2 linked regions of the Bradyrhizobium diazoefficiens genome follow. The protein of the gene in region 2 binds, or shares a complex with, the protein of the main gene of each other region. Links are inferred from orthologs where the notes say so. Each region holds a gene or a part of one and is shown on either strand. Other genes may lie near its edges. The genes, in order: xseA and JJE66_RS26710.

Region 1 (8,353 bases), on a different replicon or contig from region 2:
GACCGATGCCGAACGTTTCTCTGCGCTCGGCGGCCGCGACGTCGTCGCCACAGGCAATCTCAAGCTCGACGTGCCGGCGCCGCCGGCCGATCCCGCAAAGCTCGAGCGGCTGATGGCGATGACGCGCGGGCGCCCCATCATCGTCGCAGCCTCGACCCATCCGGGCGAGGACGAGATGCTGGTCGCCGCGCATCGCAACCTCGTCGGTTTCTTCCCGCAGCTGCTGACCGTGATCGTGCCGCGGCATCCCGATCGCGGCTCCTCGATATCAGGCTTGATCACGGCGTCCGGCCTGAAGCCCGCATTGCGCTCGCGCGATGAGCCGCTCTCGGCCACCACCGATATCTATGTCGCCGACACCATGGGCGAGCTTGGCCTGTTCTACCGCCTCTCGCCGATCGTGTTCATGGGTGGGTCACTGATCCGCCATGGCGGACAGAATCCGATCGAGGCGATCAAGCTGGGCGCGGGCATCGTCCATGGTCCGCACGTCTTCAATTTCGCCGATGTCTACGAGGCGCTCGATGGCAGCGGCGGCGCGCGCCGGGCCGACACGCCGGAGGCGCTGGTCAAGCAGCTCGGCCTGTTGCTGGCCGAGCCGACCGTGCGCGACAAGATGCAGCGTGCAGGCACCAATGTGGTCGCGCAGCTCGGCGGCGCGCTCGATCGCACCATGACGGCGCTCGAACCGTATCTGATGCAGTTGCGGATCGAGATGGGAGCCGCCAATGCGTGAGCCGGCCTTCTGGTACCGGCCGCGTTCCCCGAAGTCGCATCTCCTCAGCCCATTGGGCGCGCTCTATGGCGCCATCGCCGCACGCCGCATGGCGCGCAGTGGTTTTGACGCCGGCATCCCCGTGCTCTGTGTCGGCAATTATCATGTCGGCGGCGCCGGCAAGACGCCGACCGTGCTGGCGCTGACCAGGCTCTTGCGCGAACTCGGCGAGACGCCGGTGGTGCTTAGCCGCGGGTATGGCGGACGCCTGCAGGGCCCGGTGATGGTCGATCGCGCGCGCCACACCGCAGCCGATGTCGGCGACGAACCCCTGATGATGGTGCGCGACGTGCCGGTCGTGGTGGCACGCGATCGCGTCGAAGGCGTCGCGCTGGCCAAGTCGCAAGGCGCCACCGTGATCCTGATGGATGACGGCTTCCAGAACCCGCACCTCATGAAGGACGCCTCGCTGATCGTGATCGACAGCGAGCGTGGTCTCGGCAACGGCAAGGTGTTTCCGGCAGGCCCGCTGCGCGCACCGTTGAAGGCGCAGCTTTCGCGCACCGACGCGCTGGTGCTGATCGGCGACGGCCACGCCGCGGACGATGTCGCCGCCGAGCTTGCCAGGCGCGACAAGCCGGTGCTGCGCGCGCGCCTGAAACCGGATCCAGCCTCGGTCGCGCAACTCTTCGGCAAGCCCGTTTTCGCCTTCGCCGGCATCGGTGATCCCGAGCGCTTCTTTCGCACGCTGCGGGCCAGCGGCATCGAGGTCGCGCGCACGCGGCCCTTCGCAGACCATCACATGTTCTCGCGCGACGAGCTCGCCGCGCTCGCTGCTGATGCCCGGCGCGAGCAGCTCATGCTGGTGACGACGGAGAAAGACCTCGCGCGCCTGCGCGGTCGCGAGGGCGTGCTGGATGGCATCGTGCCGTTCGCGGTCCAGCTCGAATTCGACGATCCCGCCACGCTCCGCCGCGTCATCAGCGACCATCTCTACAAGGCGCGCGAGCGGCGATTCAGCGCGCGATGATCTCGTAGGGTGGGTTAGCCCTGCGACTGCGCGAAGCGCAATTGCCGGGCGTAACCCACCAACTTCGTCCCGCATTCGCTGAAGCATGGTGGGTTACGCCTAGCGGACTGCGCTTCGCGCAATCCGCTGGTCTAACCCACCCTACGGCATCGCTATTCAGCCGATATTCATCGCAGGTCTCCTATCGGTTTCAGACAGGAGAATGCGATGAAATTTCCCTCCGCGGCCATTGCCGCCAGCCTTGTGTGTCTGATTGTTGCGCCGGTGTTTGCACAAACGACGCCGGCTCCCGCGGCTCCCTCCACGGTGCCGGTTCCCGCGACCAAGCGCGTGACGTGTCTCGGCGCGACGCAAAGTCTGAAGGGGCAGGACAAGCGCGACCAGATGCAGCTCTGTATGGCGCAGGCGCGGCTCGATTGCCTGAAGCAGGCGATTGATCAGAAGGTCGTCGGCGCAGCGCGGAAGAGTGCGATCAAGACTTGCCTGGGCGGGGATGGCGCCGAACAGCAATAGAAGCGAGGACGAGGCGTCACATCTGCGGCTTTGGCGCGTTCGGAAAGTGCCGCTGCAGCACGGCGCCGGGCGTGGCGTAGGCTTCCTGCAAATCCACGCTCCAATATTTCAATTCGTCGAGCGGGATCCGCGTGTCGGTGATGGCGCAGCGCACGAAGGTCCCCGGCGAGATCACGCGGAAATCGCCGTCGAGATATTGCACCTGCGCTTCGCCATTGCCCGAGGGGCCGAACTTGTTCAGCACGGTCGAAAGTCTCCGTGGAAGGGCCCCGCTTGGGAAAATCTCGCAGGGCACGATGTGTTGACTGGATCTAGCATAAATAGGGTGGCTTGTCCGCCCGTTAAACCCACCGGTTTGTGATGTTTTGCCGCCGTTTCCGCATGATAGTTCTGGAGGCCGTGCGGCACCTCTTGCAACGGACTCCGATGCGCCTTCGACTAACCGCCCTGTTCCTGACATTGCTGATGTCGGCTTCGCACGCGGCGCCGGCGCCGCAGCAGGTCGAGATTCCGCTCTCCTCCGGAATCCTGCACGCGCAGTTGTTCAAGCCCGATGGCGCGGGCCCGTTTCCGACCGTGATCGCGCTGCACGGCTGCGGCGGCCTCGGTGGTCATTCCGATCCCGTGCAGCCGCGCTATCGCGACTGGACCGAGCGCCTGCTCAAGGCCGGTAATGCCGTGCTGCTGCCCGATAGCTACGGCTCGCGCGAGCTCGGGCCGCAATGCCGCGTCAAGGATTTGCACGTCAAGGCGCGGCGCGAGCGCGTCGCCGACATCGCGGCATCGCGCGCCTGGCTGATGAAGCAGACCTGGGTCGCGCGCAGCCGCGTCAGCCTGGTCGGCTGGGCCAATGGCGCCAGTGCGCTGCTCTGGGCAGTGCGACCGCAGAGCGCGGCGCGCGACGCGAGCCCGGATTTTCGCGCCGCGATCGCGTTCTATCCGGATTGCCGGATCTCCGCAGGCCTTGGCTGGAGCACGCGGGTGCCGACGCTGGTGCTGATCGGCGCCAACGACGACGTCTCGTCGCCGCCGGCCTGCCGCCAGATGGTGGACGGCGCGCACGGGCGCAGTGCGCTCGCGCGCATCGTGGTGTATCCCGGCGCCTATCACGATTTCGACCGTGCCAACACGCCGCTGCATGCAGCTGGCGCCAGCACCGATGCCGCTGCGCCCGAGCGCGGCCATCTCGGCACCGATGCCGAGGCGCGCGCGGAGTCGCAGAAGGAAGTCGCGGAGTGGCTGGCGCGGTAGCGCGGATCAGCTGACCATCGCGCCGTAGCCCGGATGGAGCGCAGCGAAATCCGGGAAGGTCTCAAATTGTGGCACGATCCCGGATTGCGCTGCGATCCATCCGGGCTACGCATTCAGCCCAAGCGGGGCCGCCCGAGGAACAAGGTGAGGCAGACAGCCCCGCATCGACCACCGCCCTGCACGGCATGATGGCCGACCGGGAAACTACGGGTCACGCGTCAAGCGGGTTTCAGCAGGTCTCTGCGCCTTAGTTCGACCATGATGTCGGCTAAACGCATCGGACATGCGCAATCGCATCGTCCTCTTCTCCACCGCACTGGTCGTCTTCACCGTCGCGGTCTTCCTGTTCGAGGCCCAGGCCGGCGCACCCATGCGCGCGCCGGACCATTGCGGCTTCTGGACCACGATGGATGCGGGATTGTCCTGCCGGTAGGGCTACGCTCTCCCTTCCCGTCGTCCCGGCGAAGGCCGGGACCCATACCGCGGAATCTATCGATTGCGAGAGGTAGAAGTACCGAGCCACTACCCTTCGCAACACTCCTCCTATGGTTATGGGTCCCGGCCTTCGCCGGGACGACAGCGAGAATGGGGCGACGCCCTCGATCTCAAAACAAACTGCCCTGATCCACCGGCTTGCCCATGCGCCTCAGTGCGGGCTTGGCGTCCTGCGCGGCGGACTTCGGTTGCGATGGCGCGCGCTTCGCCGCCGGTGCTGGGCGATCGGCATCCGCAGTTGCGCCGACACGGCCGTCCGCGAACTCGATCTCGACGCGTGCGCCGGGACCGACGCTGTCAGCCGCATGCAGGGGATGACCGGCCTCATCGCGCACCAGCGCAAAGCCGCGCGCGAGCACGCCGCGATAGGACAACGCGGAGAGCAGCTTGCCGCTGTTCTCGACGCGGGCATCGAACCGTTGCAGCAGCGTCACCAGCGCGCGATTGGCGCGCTCAGCGAGGCGATGCGCGCGCTCGCGCTGGCGGGCAATCGCGTTGCGCTGCGCCTGCGCGTTGGAAAGTTTTGAGGCGCGCAAGCGAACCTCCAAGCCGGCGAAGCGGTCGCGACGCTGACGCAACAGCGAGCGCGCCGACAGGCCGAGCCGTTCGCCGCACACGGTGAGGCGGTGATCGGCCTGCGCGATCTGGCCATGCAAGACCCGCAGCGTCAGCTTGGCGCCGGCGGCGGTGAACCTGCGGAAATGCGCATGCGTGTTGGCCTTGAGACCGCGGGGCAGGGACGCGCCCGCATTATCCAGCCGTTGCCGCGGGATCGCCAGCAGATCGCCGGCGGCCGGCAGCGCGCGTGCGGCGGCGCGTAGCTCGCTGCGTCGGTGCTCATGGCCACGCTGCCAGCAGGCGCGGGTGCGCCGCGCGAGATCGGCGACCTCGACAAAGAGATCGCTGCGCACCGGCACCGCCATCTCGGCGGCCGCCGTCGGCGTCGGCGCGCGCTTGTCGGCGACGAAATCGATCAGCGTGATGTCGGTCTCGTGGCCCACCGCCGAGATCAGCGGGATCATGCTCTCGGCCGCGGCCCGCACCACGATCTCCTCGTTGAACGACCAGAGGTCCTCCAGCGAGCCGCCGCCGCGCGCGACGATCAGCACGTCGGGCCGCGGAATCTTGCCGCCCGGGGCAATCGCGTTGAAGCCGCGGATCGCGGCTGCGACCTGCTCGGCCGAGCCTTCGCCCTGCACTTTCACCGGCCATACCAGCACGTGACGCGGAAAGCGGTCCTCGAGCCGGTGCAGGATGTCGCGGATGACAGCGCCGGTCGGCGAGGTCACCACGCCGATCACCTCCGGCAGCCAGGGCAAGAGCTGCTTACGCGCCTCGTCGAACAGCCCCTCGGCGGCGAGCTTCTTCTTGCGCTCCTCCATCAGCGCCATCAGCGCGCCGATGCCGGCCGGCTCCAGTGCCTCGATCACGATCTGGTACTTGGAGGAGCCCGGATAGGTCGTGAGCTTGCCGGTGGCGATGACCTCGAGCCCCTCCTGGGGCTTGAAGCGCATCCGGCCGTGCACGCCCTTCCAGATCACCGCCTCGATCTTGGCGCTCTCGTCCTTAAGCGCGAAATAGCAATGGCCGGAGGAATGGGCGCCGCGAAACCCGGAGATCTCGCCGCGGACGCGGACATGGCCATAGGTGTCCTCCACCGTCCGCTTCAGCGACTGGGAGAGTTCGGAGACGGTGAATTCGGGCGCGTTGTTCAGTTGTTCCGCAGGCGGCATCGCAAACGATTCGGCGTTTTGGGGTCAGACCCGCTGTTTAAGGATTTTCGCCGCGCGGCGCCAATCCGGGGATTGATCAGAAGAGTACTCTGTAATATAGAGTAATCTATTGATCCTGAGTTCGAGGGAGTTGGCCATGGCGATGCAGTTGCTGCGAGGTGTTCTGGGCTTGCTGAAATGGGGCCTGTGCGCGGTCGGCGCGGTGGCGCTGCTCCTGACCGCCCTGATCGCGATGCCGCTGGAGCGGCCTGCCGAGATGCGATCGGTCTCGGACTCGGCCAAGGGCATCGACTGGGCCACTCTCCCGGCGCTCGAACGCTTCCAGGCCCGCGACGGCACCTGGCTCGGCTTCCGCCACTACGCCTCGAAGGGGGCGGACACCGGTCGCGGAGCGATCTTCATCCACGGCTCGTCCGGCTCATCAGCCACGGTCAATCACGCGCTGACCTATGCGATCGCTGCGCACGGCGTCGAGACCTGGGCGCTCGACACGCGCGGCCACGGTGCCTCCGGCACGCGCGGCGATATCGGCTATGTCGGCCAGCTCGAGGACGACCTCGTCGATTTCGTCGCTCATGTCCGCAAGAGCGCGCCGGACCTGCCGCTGACCCTGGTCGGCCATTCCGCCGGCGCCGGCTTCTCGCTCAGGGTCGCGGCGACGCCGATCATCCAGGACCTGTTCGTCCGCACCGTGCTGGTTGCGCCTTATCTTGGCTATGACGCACCGACCAACAGGCCGCATGCCGGTGGCTGGGCCAACGCCGACCTGCCGCGCTTCTTCGCGCTCGCCACGCTCCGCAAGCTCGGCATCGATTGCTGCGCGCAGCTGCCGGTGCTCGCCTTCGCGGTGCCGGCGAATTCGGCGAAGTACCTCACCTCTACCTATTCCGATCGCCTGATGCGCAATTTCGCCACCCACGGCTATCGCCTCGATCTCGCCTCGGTGACGCATCCGATGACGATCTTCGGCGGCGCCGAGGACGAGATGATGATCTCGGACAAATACGCAGAGACCGTGCAGGCCATCAAACCCTCCGTCGACGTCAAACTGATCGAGGGCGTCAACCACATGGGCATGGTTACCAATCCGAAGGCGGTCAATGCGATCGCCGAGGACGTGGCGACGCGCGGGGCAGGGCAGTCATGATCGACAGCCAAGAGGCGTCCGCAGCGCTCGCCGATATCGACGACATCGTCCAGCGCGTGAAGCAGTCGCAGCTCTACGAGCTGGCGAGTCTTGCGGCCATGTGGTGGGGCGTGCTGGTCTTCGCCGGCAATTTGGTGACCTGGCTCTGGCCGGTCTACGCGGTCTACGCATGGCCTGCCGTCGACATATTGGGTGTCGGTGGACTGGTTGCGGTCCGATGGCTCGCTCCATCGCAAGCGCATGCAGCGAGCTTCGACGTCAGGCTTCCGCTGGTCTTCGTGCTGTTCTTTGCGTTCGGCTATATCTGCACCAACGTGCTTGGTCATTTCGGCCCGCGCCAGCTCGGCGCGTTCTGGCCGATTTATTTCATGCTGTTCTACACACTCGCCGGTCTCTGGTTCGGCACCGCGTTCGTGGCGATCGGGCTTGTCATCACAGCGCTGACGCTGATCGGCTATTTCTATATCGGCGAGGCCTTCCCGCTCTGGATGGCCTTCGTCAACGGCGGCGGACTGATCGTCGGCGGCCTCTGGATGCGGCGGATCTGATGGCCGAGCTCGACGACATCATCCACCAGCCGCTGCGGCTGAAGATCATGGCGGCGTTGAACGCACTCCCCGTGTCCGCCGGCCTGGAGTTCTCGCGACTGAAAAAACTCACCGGCGCCACCGACGGCAATCTCGGCGCCCATATCGAGACCCTGGCGAAGGCGGGGTACGTCTCGGTCGACAAGGCCTTCGTCGGCAAGAAGCCGCAGACGACCGTGACCGCCACCGCCACCGGCCGCGGCGCCTTCGCGCGGCATGTGGCGACGCTGCAGGAGATCATTGCGGGGAGGCAGGTTTAACTTCTGCGATGCCGATGTTGCGCCCTCTTCCCCTTGTGGGCAGGGCAATCGCATATGGATCTCACGAGGATTGTCCGCGGTCTTGCTCCCGCCTCTCCCGCTTGCGGGAGAGGCCGACGCGCCCCGGGCGATGCGAAGCATCGTCCCGCGCGCGGCGGGTGAGGGTTCTCGCCACGCAGGGACATCCTCGGCAATCCCTGACAATCCCGACGCGGAGACACCCCCACCCCAGCCCTCCCCCGCAAGCGGGAGAGGGAGGCCAGTGCCGATGCCGCCGCATCGTGCACACCCATCGAGATCGCTATGATCTCCGTGATCGCTCCGGAGGAGTTGGCGCGGCTGGGCTTGAACCCAGCCGACTTTGATCGCCCCGTGCGAACCGCTTGGCTAGGCAATCGCGCTTAGCAGCCGCGGCAGATGCTCTTGATCTTCTTGTCCGGCGCCTTGTCGGCGGGATCGCGAAGCGGGTCATTGGCAGGCCTGGTGGAGTTGGGTTGGCCTGTCGCGGTTGTGACGGGACGCGTGTTCTGCCGTTTGTGTTTGGCCTCAGCAGGATCGTTGAACGCAATTGCTGCGATGAAAACGATGCACACGCTGCAATTTAACAGTTTTTGCAAATCTT
Region 2 (8,225 bases):
GCATCGCCCGCCGTGAGCGAGACGCCGTCGCCGCGATGGCCGACGTGATCGATCGTGACGCGCTCAACCACGGCGTGCGCCCAGGAAGAATTCGATGTTGCCGTCGCCACCCGCGATCGAGGAGGGAAACACCTCGATATCGGTGCAGCCGAGCGATGCGGCAAAGGCCGCGATGTCGTCGCAAATCGCCTGACGCACCGCGGCGTCGCGGATGATGCCCTTCTTGTTGTGTTTTCGCTCGGCTTCGAATTGCGGCTTGATCAGCGCGAGCAGGCTCATGGGTGCGGCTGCCAGCGACAGCGACGCCGGCAGCACGGCCTTGAGCGAAATAAAACTGACATCGATGACGACGACATCGGGCCGCGCCGGCAGGCGCTTGCCGTCATAGGCGCGGATGTCGGTCTCCTCCATCGACACGATCTTGGGATGACCGCGCAGCGAGGGATGCAGCTGGCTGGTGCCGACATCGATGGCGAACACCAGGCTCGCGCCGTTCGCCAGCAGCACCTCGGTGAAGCCGCCAGTGGAGGCGCCGACGTCGAGGCAGACATGGTCCTCGATTTCGATCGGGTAGCGCTCCAGCGCGCCGGCGAGCTTGACGCCGCCGCGCGAGACATAGGGGTGCGCAGGCTCGGCCCGGATCACCGCGTCCTCTGCGATCGTTTCCGATGGTTTTGCGACCTGCTTGTCGTCAGCCGTGACGAGCCCGGCCTCGATCGCCGCGCGCGCCCGCGCCCGGCTCTCGAACAGGCCGCGCTCGACCAGCAGAACATCCGCACGCTTGCGGGCAGGGGACATAATCTCTCCGAAGACGACTGAAGCGCTTATATAGCGATCAATCGCGCGGCTGCCATCCGGACGCAAGCCTCGAACGCGACGAGATCGTGCCAGACGTCGATCGGCTGCTCTGCCGGCGTCACCAGCGGGCAGCCGTGCAGCTCGAGGGCATGGATCATCATGAGATTGTCGGCGAGACCGAAATCCTCGACCGTCAGCCCCTGCGCATCGACCAGCCGGCCGTCCTCGGACGTGACGTTCATGAAACGCGTGACGCGGTCGGCATAGGTGGCGCCATCGTTGGAATAGGCCAGACAAAGCTTGCGGCGGCCGGCCATGTAGCCGAGCTCGTAGACGGTGCCGGGATCGGCGCCGGCGCCGCGGAACGGGGTGAGATTGGCGATGATGGCATCGGCCCGATCCATCATCGCCTCGTTGCCGCAAAAGATCTGCCGCGAGGCGTCTGGCGCGGTGAGGTCGATGGCGTGGTCGAGGGGATAGAGGCCGGTGAGGCCGAAACGCGCGCAGATCTCGGCCTTGCGCCGACCGATCTCAACCGCATCCGGCAGGAACACGTCAGGGCCTGCCAGATAGATTTTCATGAGGTCACGCTCTCACGTGGCTCACCCGGATCGCTTGCGCGATCCGACCTCTCCCTACGGGAGAGATAAGGGGCAGCGTCCGCCCGATCAGGCGAGCTTGACCGTCTCGGTCTTGACGTCCTTGCCGAGCGCTTCGAACACCTTGGCGACGATGCCTTTGGCGTCGAGGCCGGCGCGGCCATACATCGCCGCGGGCGTGTCGTGGTCCTGGAACACATCGGGCAGCACCATGGAGCGGAAGCGCACCAGGCCGGTGTCGAGCACGCCCTGGTCGGTCAGGTACTGCGCGACATGCGAGCCGAAGCCGCCGACCGAGCCTTCCTCGACCGTGATCAGGACGTCGTGGTCGCGGGCGAGCTTGAGCACAAGCTCGGTGTCGAGCGGCTTCATGAAGCGCGCGTCCGCAATCGAGGTGGAGAGGCCGTGGGCGGCGAGCTCGTCGGCCGCCTTCTCGCATTCGGCGAGACGCGTGCCGAAGGAGAGCAGGGCGATCTTGCTGCCCTGGCGGATCATGCGGCCCTTGCCGATTTCGAGGGGAATGCCGACCTCCGGCATCTCGATGCCGCGACCTTCGCCGCGTGGATAGCGCAGTGAGCTCGGGCGGTCGTTGATCGCGACCTGGGTCGCCACCATGTGCACCAGCTCGGCTTCGTCGGCGGCTGCCATGATCACCATGTTCGGCAGGCAGCCGAGATAGGCGTTGTCGAACGAGCCGGCATGAGTCGCGCCGTCGGCGCCGACGAGGCCGGCACGGTCGATGGCGAAGCGGACCGGCAGGTTCTGGATCGCGACGTCGTGGACGATCTGGTCGTAGCCGCGCTGGAGGAAGGTCGAGTAGATCGCGCAGAATGGCTTGTAGCCTTCGGTCGCGAGACCGGCGGCGAAGGTCACCGCATGCTGCTCGGCGATGCCGACGTCGAAGGTGCGGTCCGGGAACGCCTTGTTGAAGATATCGACGCCCGTGCCCGACGGCATCGCCGCGGTGATGGCGACGATCTTGTCGTCCTTCTCGGCTTCCTTGACGAGGCTCTGGCCGAACACGTTCTGGTAGGCCGGCGCATTCGGCTTGGCCTTGGCTTGCGTGCCGGTGGCGACGTCGAACTTGACGACGGCATGGTACTTGTCGGCGGAGGCTTCCGCCGGGCCGTAACCCTTGCCCTTCTGCGTCACGACGTGGACCAGGATCGGACCGGTCTCCATGTCGCGGACGTTCTTCAGCACCGGCAGCAGGTGATCGAGGTTATGGCCGTCGATTGGGCCGACGTAATAGAAGCCGAGCTCCTCGAACAGCGTGCCGCCGTCCATCATGAAGCCGCGGGAATATTCCTCGACGCGATTGGCGCGGTTGGCGAGGATCTTCGGCAGGCGCTTGTTGATCTGCTTGGCCGCATCGCGCAGCGTGCGATAGGTCTTGCCCGAGTAAAGGCGCGACAGATAGGCGCTCATGGCGCCGACCGGCGGCGCAATCGACATGTCGTTGTCGTTGAGGATGACGATCAGGCGCGAGTTCATCGCACCTGCGTTGTTCATGGCCTCATAGGCCATGCCCGCCGACATCGCGCCGTCACCGATTACCGCGATAACGTTGTTCTTGCCGCCGGCGAGGTCGCGCGCGACCGCCATGCCGAGGGCGGCCGAGATCGAGGTCGAGGAATGCGCGGCGCCGAACGGATCGTAATCGCTCTCGCTGCGCTTGGTGAAGCCGGACAGGCCGCCGCCGGTGCGCAGCGTGCGGATGCGGTCGCGCCGGCCGGTGAGGATCTTGTGCGGATAGGCCTGATGGCCGACGTCCCAGATCAGCCGGTCACGCGGCGTGTCGAAGACATAATGGATCGCGGTGGTGAGCTCGACCACGCCGAGGCCCGCGCCGAAGTGACCGCCGGTCACCGAAACGGCATCGATGGTCTCCTGACGCAGCTCGTCGGCGACCTGGCGAACCTGTTCGACCTTGAGCTTGCGCAGGTCGTCCGGCGTCCGGATGGTGTCGAGAAGCGGCGTTTTACTGTATTCGTTCACGGCGATTTCCAATTTGTCAGCGCCGGAAAGTCATTCCGGCGCGCGATGGGTTTGCACAATATCGGCGCAGCGCGAGTCCTTAAACCGTCGGAGCCACCTGCCTGGGGCAAAGCCCCTTCTTCAAGCTTAGGTGAGCTTAGGTGCGCTCCGGTTCAGTCTCTGTGATCCCTGTCACTTAGATCGGCTTCGTCCGTCCCAGCAATTTCATTAGCGTTTTGAAGCGCTTGTCGTCGGAAATCGGTCCCCACGCAAGGTTTACAAAAAGCCACACTCCGCGCAGCTTTACACCAAACCTAAGGCCAAAGCCAACCCGGCCGACCGATTGCGGGCATGCAGGGGCAAGCGGCGAGCCAATTGGTTAACCACGGCGCGGAAGGCGTAGTTCCAATCCCGCCCGGTTCCTCGGCCGGATTTTGGGCGCGAGGACAACCGTCTTGGCGGGATTCGATCAGTCCAAAGGTGCCGGCGAGGGAACTCGTCAAGTTCCGGCGCGCGGCCATCCGCCCCGTTAGCGGGGAAGGCGACGGGCGATCTTGCAGGTGGCCGATGCTTGAGATGGGTAGCTGTCGGCGGCGTCCTTTACTGCACGTCGAGCGGCGCGGTGCCGGTGGCCTGGCCGTTGGCGTCCGTGGTGATCTTGTCGACGCGGGCCTCGGCCTGCCGCAAAAGTTCCTCGCAACGCCGCTTCAGGGCTTCGCCGCGCTCATAGATGGTGACGGATTCCTCGAGCGGCACCTTGCCGTCCTCGAGCCGCTTCACGATCGTTTCGAGCTCCTCGATCGCGCGCTCGAAGGTGAGCCGGGAGACGTCGACTTGGGTATTTTCAGCCATATCCGTTTCCGATTGCCCGATTCTCTTGTCTTGCAAAACAGCAGAGTTTTGCGGGCGTAATGTGGCGGGTCTGTCTAAGCGCCCATCAGGGCGCTGACATGCGCCGTAACAGATTCTTTCAGTCCTTGCAGGTCGTAGCCGCCTTCGAGCACAGAAACCACGCGGCCCCCTGCGGATTTGTCGGCGAGGTCCATCAGCTTGCGCGTCACCCAGGCATAGTCCTCCGCGCGCAAATTCAGCGAGGCCAGCGGATCGCGGTAATGCGCGTCGAAGCCTGCGGAGATGATGAGGAGTTCGGGGCTGAATTCCGTCAGCCGCGGCAGGATCAGGTTCTCGAACGCGCTGCGGAATTCGGGTCCGCCGTCTTCGGAAGCCAGTGGCGCGTTGACGATGGTATCGTGGTCGCCGCGCTCGCTCTTCGCGCCGGTGCCCGGAAACAGCGGCATCTGATGTGTCGAGCAGTACATCACGGTCGGGTCCGACCAGAAGATGTCCTGGGTGCCGTTGCCATGATGGACGTCGAAATCGACGATGGCCGCGCGCTTGATGCCGAATTTGCGCTGCGCGTGGCGCGCGGCGATCGCGACATTGTCGAAGAAGCAGAAGCCCATCGGCTTGCCGATCTCGGCGTGATGGCCGGGTGGGCGCACCGCGACGAAGGCGTTGCGATGCTCGCCGTTCATCACCGCTTCGGTCGCAGCCACTGCGCCGCCGACGCCGCGCATCACCGCTTCCCACGTGCCCGGAGACATCGACGTGTCGCCGTCGACATAGACCTGCCCGCTGGTCGGCGCGATGTGGCGCAGCTCGGTGACGTAGTCCTCGTTGTGGCAGAGCGTGACGAGATCGAGATCGCCCTCCGGCGCGAGGGCGCGCGCCAGGAACTGGAAGCGCTCAACCGACAGCGCCTCCTCCACCGCACGCAGGCGGTCCGGGCGCTCGGGATGTCCCGGCGGCGTGACATGGTCGAGGCAGGCCTTGTGGGAGAGAAGGAGTGTGCTCATCAGGTCGGCCTCGCGGGGAACGAACTCTCGACGTCGCTTGGCGCATCCGGCGCCAAAACGCAATGCAAAACCCAATCTATGCGTTCCACCTGGAATGGCAAAGGGCCGTCCCGAGGCGGCCCGTTTGATCTCGATCAATTCACGCGCAGGATGCGGGTGGGCGGTAGCGGGCCGATCGGACCATGCGCTCTGAAGAAGGCAAACAAGGCGTCCGTGTCGTAACCGCCATATTGCGGCGAGGCGCCCTGTTTCGCGATCGTGAAGCCGTCGCCGCCGACGGCGAGATAATCGTTGAGGGTAACGCGATAGCCCGTGGCCGGCTCGATCGGCTGGCCGTTCAGTGTCATCTTGTCGGCCATGATGCGCTCGCCGAGCGGCTTTGATGCGTCCCAAGTGTAGCTGAACCCGATCGACACCTGGAGGATCCGCGGCCGCTTCGGATCGAGCCATTGCTGCTCCAGCATGTCCTTGAGCTGGCTGCCGGTGAGCGTCATGCTGACGAGCCGGTTGCGGAACGGCTGGCTCGCGAACAGCTCGCCATAGGACACCGCGCCATTCTCCTTCGGGGTGATGTCGGTGCGGATGCCGCCGGGATTGGTGAGCGCGATGACAGCGTTGCCATCCTTGGCGTCCCTGGTCGCGGTGAGCTGTGCATCCGCGATGACGTCGCCGAGTGCGCTTTCGCCCGCGTCGTTGGGAGTTCGCGACAGCGTTTGCGTCACCGATCCGGCCGGGCGATTGGCGATCGGCGCCGAGAGCTGGTCGTAGGCGTCGATCAGCGCGGTCTGCTCGGGATCCTTAGGCAATGACGCGTCGGCGACGATGACGTTCTCGGCCTTGGCGCTGACGATGTCGCGTGTTGTCGGATCGAGCTTGAGGTCGATCGCGGTGACGAGCGTGCCGTATTTGTCGCCGCTGGTCACCAGCCTGCCGTCGATGTCGCAAACATAGGCGCGATGGGTGTGGCCGCTGATCACGATGTCGACGGCGCGGTCGAACTTTTTCACGATGTCGACGATGGGCCCCGTGATGGCGGGGCATTCATTGTAGTCGCCCGAGGGCTCACCGCCCTGGTGGATCAGCACCACGATCGCCTCGACGCCCCGCGCCTTCAGTTGCGGCACTAGCGAGTTCACCGTCTCGGCCTCGTCGCGGAATTCGATCCCGGCAATGCCTGATGGCGAGACGATGCCGGCGGTCTCCTTCAGGGTCAGCCCGATGAAGGCAACGGGGATGCCCTCGAATTCCCTGATCTCGTAGGGCGGCAAGATGCTCTTGCCGGTCGCGGTCTCGATGGTGGAGGCGGCGAGATATTGGAATTTCGCACCGGTGAAGGGATGCGGTCCCTGGCATCCGTCCTGCGGATGGCAGCCGCCGTTCTGCATCCTGAGCAGCTCGGTCTTGCCCTCGTCGAATTCGTGGTTGCCGACCGAGGTGATCGCGAGCCCCATCATCGAGAGCGACTCGACGGAAGGCTCGTCGTGAAACATCGCCGACAGGAATGGGCTCGCCCCGATCAAATCGCCGGCGGCAACGAAGATCGTGTTCTTGTGCCCCTCGCGCAATTGCTTGACCAGCGTAGCCATGTACTCGGCGCCACCGGCCGCCACCATCACCTTCTTGCTCTTGTCCTCGGGATCGTTGATGCGGATGCCGCCCGGCGGCGGCCGGAGATTGCCGTGGAAATCGTTGATCGCGAGAATGCGCAGCTCGACGGGCGCGGCGGTCTGCGCCGCGGCGGGGAGGGTTGCGAGTGCAAGCGTGAAGGCGGTCAGGCGGAGAAGATGTCGCATGGAGCAAGATTAGTCGCTCCAGGCGAAGATTTCACGAAACTTCTGCTGTCATTCCGGGGTCGCGCTGCGCACGCTCCGGAATGACAGGGACTTGTCTACCTCTTCTTCCTATTCGCAAACGCCTTGAATGCGGCCGTCGCTTCGTCCGATTTCAGCCGCTCGCCGAACAGATGGCCTTCCTGGTCGATGCGGCGGGTGAGCTCTTCCGGCGCGGCGCGCAGTAATTTGCGCGAGGTTGCGACCGCCTCGGCCGGGAGCTTGCAGATTTCGCGCGCGACCTTGCGGGCCTCGACCTCGGTGTGCCCCGGCGACACCACGGTGTTGACGAAGCCGGCGGCGTGGGCCTCGGCGGCGGTGAAGGTGCGCCCCATCACCAGCATGGCGAAGGCGCGCTGGTAGCCCATGGTGCTCGGCATCAGCAGGCTGGCGGCGCCGACCGGAACGAGCCCGAGATTGATGTAGGGCGCGGAGAAGGTCGCCGCCGTGGAGGCGAGCACGTAGTCGCAGTGGAACAGCATCACGGTGCCCATGCCGATCGACGCGCCGTCCACGGCTGCGATGATCGGCTTGACGTTGAGCGCCAGCGAATAGAGGAATCTGACGCCATCCGACAGCGTTTCGGGGCGCGAGGCGTCGGCCTTCACGAAATCGTCGATGTCGTCGCCGGCCGTGAACACGCCGGAGCCGCCGGTGATGATCATGCAGCGGATGTCGGGATTGTTCTGCGCGGTGTCGATCGCGCGGCTCATCTCGCGGTACATGTCCTGCGTGATTGCGTTCTTCTTGCTAGGGCGGCGCAGGGTGATCACGCGCGTGGCGCGCTCCTCCGTGATGATGATGTTGCCGTTCGGCATGAACACTCCCTGCGGCCGCCGCGGCGCCTGCCGTCGGCGAGTCCTACGAGGCTCAGCCTACATGATCCGGCAGGCGTGCCAATCCTGCGGCTCGACCTTTTCGGCAGTGATACCGGTCCGATGATCGCATTCATCCGGGAACCATGGCGCGAAAGCTGCATCATATCTGCTGCGGCGTTTTGCGCGTTGCAACAATCGGCTACAATGTTTCAATTGAAAAACCGGTGGTTGTGCGGCACGATCAGTCGTCTCGTGCCATCAGGCCAATGCTGATCGATGATTGCCGCAACGGGCGTTGACGAATCCTCGCTGCATTACCGCGGCTGGCGCGTGGTGCTGGCCTGTTTC

Evidence for each region.
Region 1: the proteins of JJE66_RS26710 (region 2) and xseA are in contact, whole or in part, in a cryo-EM structure (PDB 8TXR), measured with the Escherichia coli proteins. The link is inferred for Bradyrhizobium diazoefficiens from one-to-one orthologs.

What each region holds. Positions count from the first base shown.
Region 1 is NZ_JAENXS010000001.1:1,110,208-1,118,560, reverse strand. Bases 3,427-6,411 are described here. They hold xseA (exodeoxyribonuclease VII large subunit), read right to left. Parts: upstream 5,738-6,411; coding sequence 4,115-5,737; downstream 3,427-4,114. Other genes in these bases: JJE66_RS05300 (alpha/beta hydrolase), read left to right, coding at 5,874-6,411; JJE66_RS05310 (hypothetical protein), read left to right, coding at 3,793-3,942; JJE66_RS05315 (dienelactone hydrolase family protein), read left to right, coding at 3,427-3,509. In the rest of the region: JJE66_RS05335 (3-deoxy-D-manno-octulosonic acid transferase), read left to right, coding at 1-736; lpxK (tetraacyldisaccharide 4'-kinase), read left to right, coding at 729-1,745; JJE66_RS05325 (hypothetical protein), read left to right, coding at 1,953-2,258; JJE66_RS05320 (DUF2093 domain-containing protein), read right to left, coding at 2,275-2,502; more of JJE66_RS05315, read left to right, coding at 2,685-3,426; more of JJE66_RS05300, read left to right, coding at 6,412-6,884; JJE66_RS05295 (hypothetical protein), read left to right, coding at 6,881-7,432; JJE66_RS05290 (transcriptional regulator), read left to right, coding at 7,432-7,731; JJE66_RS05285 (hypothetical protein), read right to left, coding at 8,333-8,353. UniProt on the Escherichia coli protein: Bidirectionally degrades single-stranded DNA into large acid-insoluble oligonucleotides, which are then degraded further into small acid-soluble oligonucleotides.
Region 2 is NZ_JAENXS010000002.1:2,099,485-2,107,709, reverse strand. What follows is about bases 2,601-5,457. They hold JJE66_RS26710 (exodeoxyribonuclease VII small subunit), read right to left. Parts: upstream 4,227-5,457; coding sequence 3,975-4,226; downstream 2,601-3,974. Other genes in these bases: JJE66_RS26700 (bifunctional UDP-sugar hydrolase/5'-nucleotidase), read right to left, coding at 5,365-5,457; JJE66_RS26705 (histone deacetylase family protein), read right to left, coding at 4,301-5,230; dxs (1-deoxy-D-xylulose-5-phosphate synthase), read right to left, coding at 2,601-3,395. Also shown: JJE66_RS26730 (methyltransferase), read right to left, coding at 1-71; JJE66_RS26725 (TlyA family RNA methyltransferase), read right to left, coding at 64-798; JJE66_RS26720 (nucleoside 2-deoxyribosyltransferase), read right to left, coding at 825-1,379; more of dxs, read right to left, coding at 1,467-2,600; more of JJE66_RS26700, read right to left, coding at 5,458-7,023; JJE66_RS26695 (enoyl-CoA hydratase-related protein), read right to left, coding at 7,119-7,877; JJE66_RS26690 (MFS transporter), read left to right, coding at 8,154-8,225. UniProt on the Escherichia coli protein: Bidirectionally degrades single-stranded DNA into large acid-insoluble oligonucleotides, which are then degraded further into small acid-soluble oligonucleotides.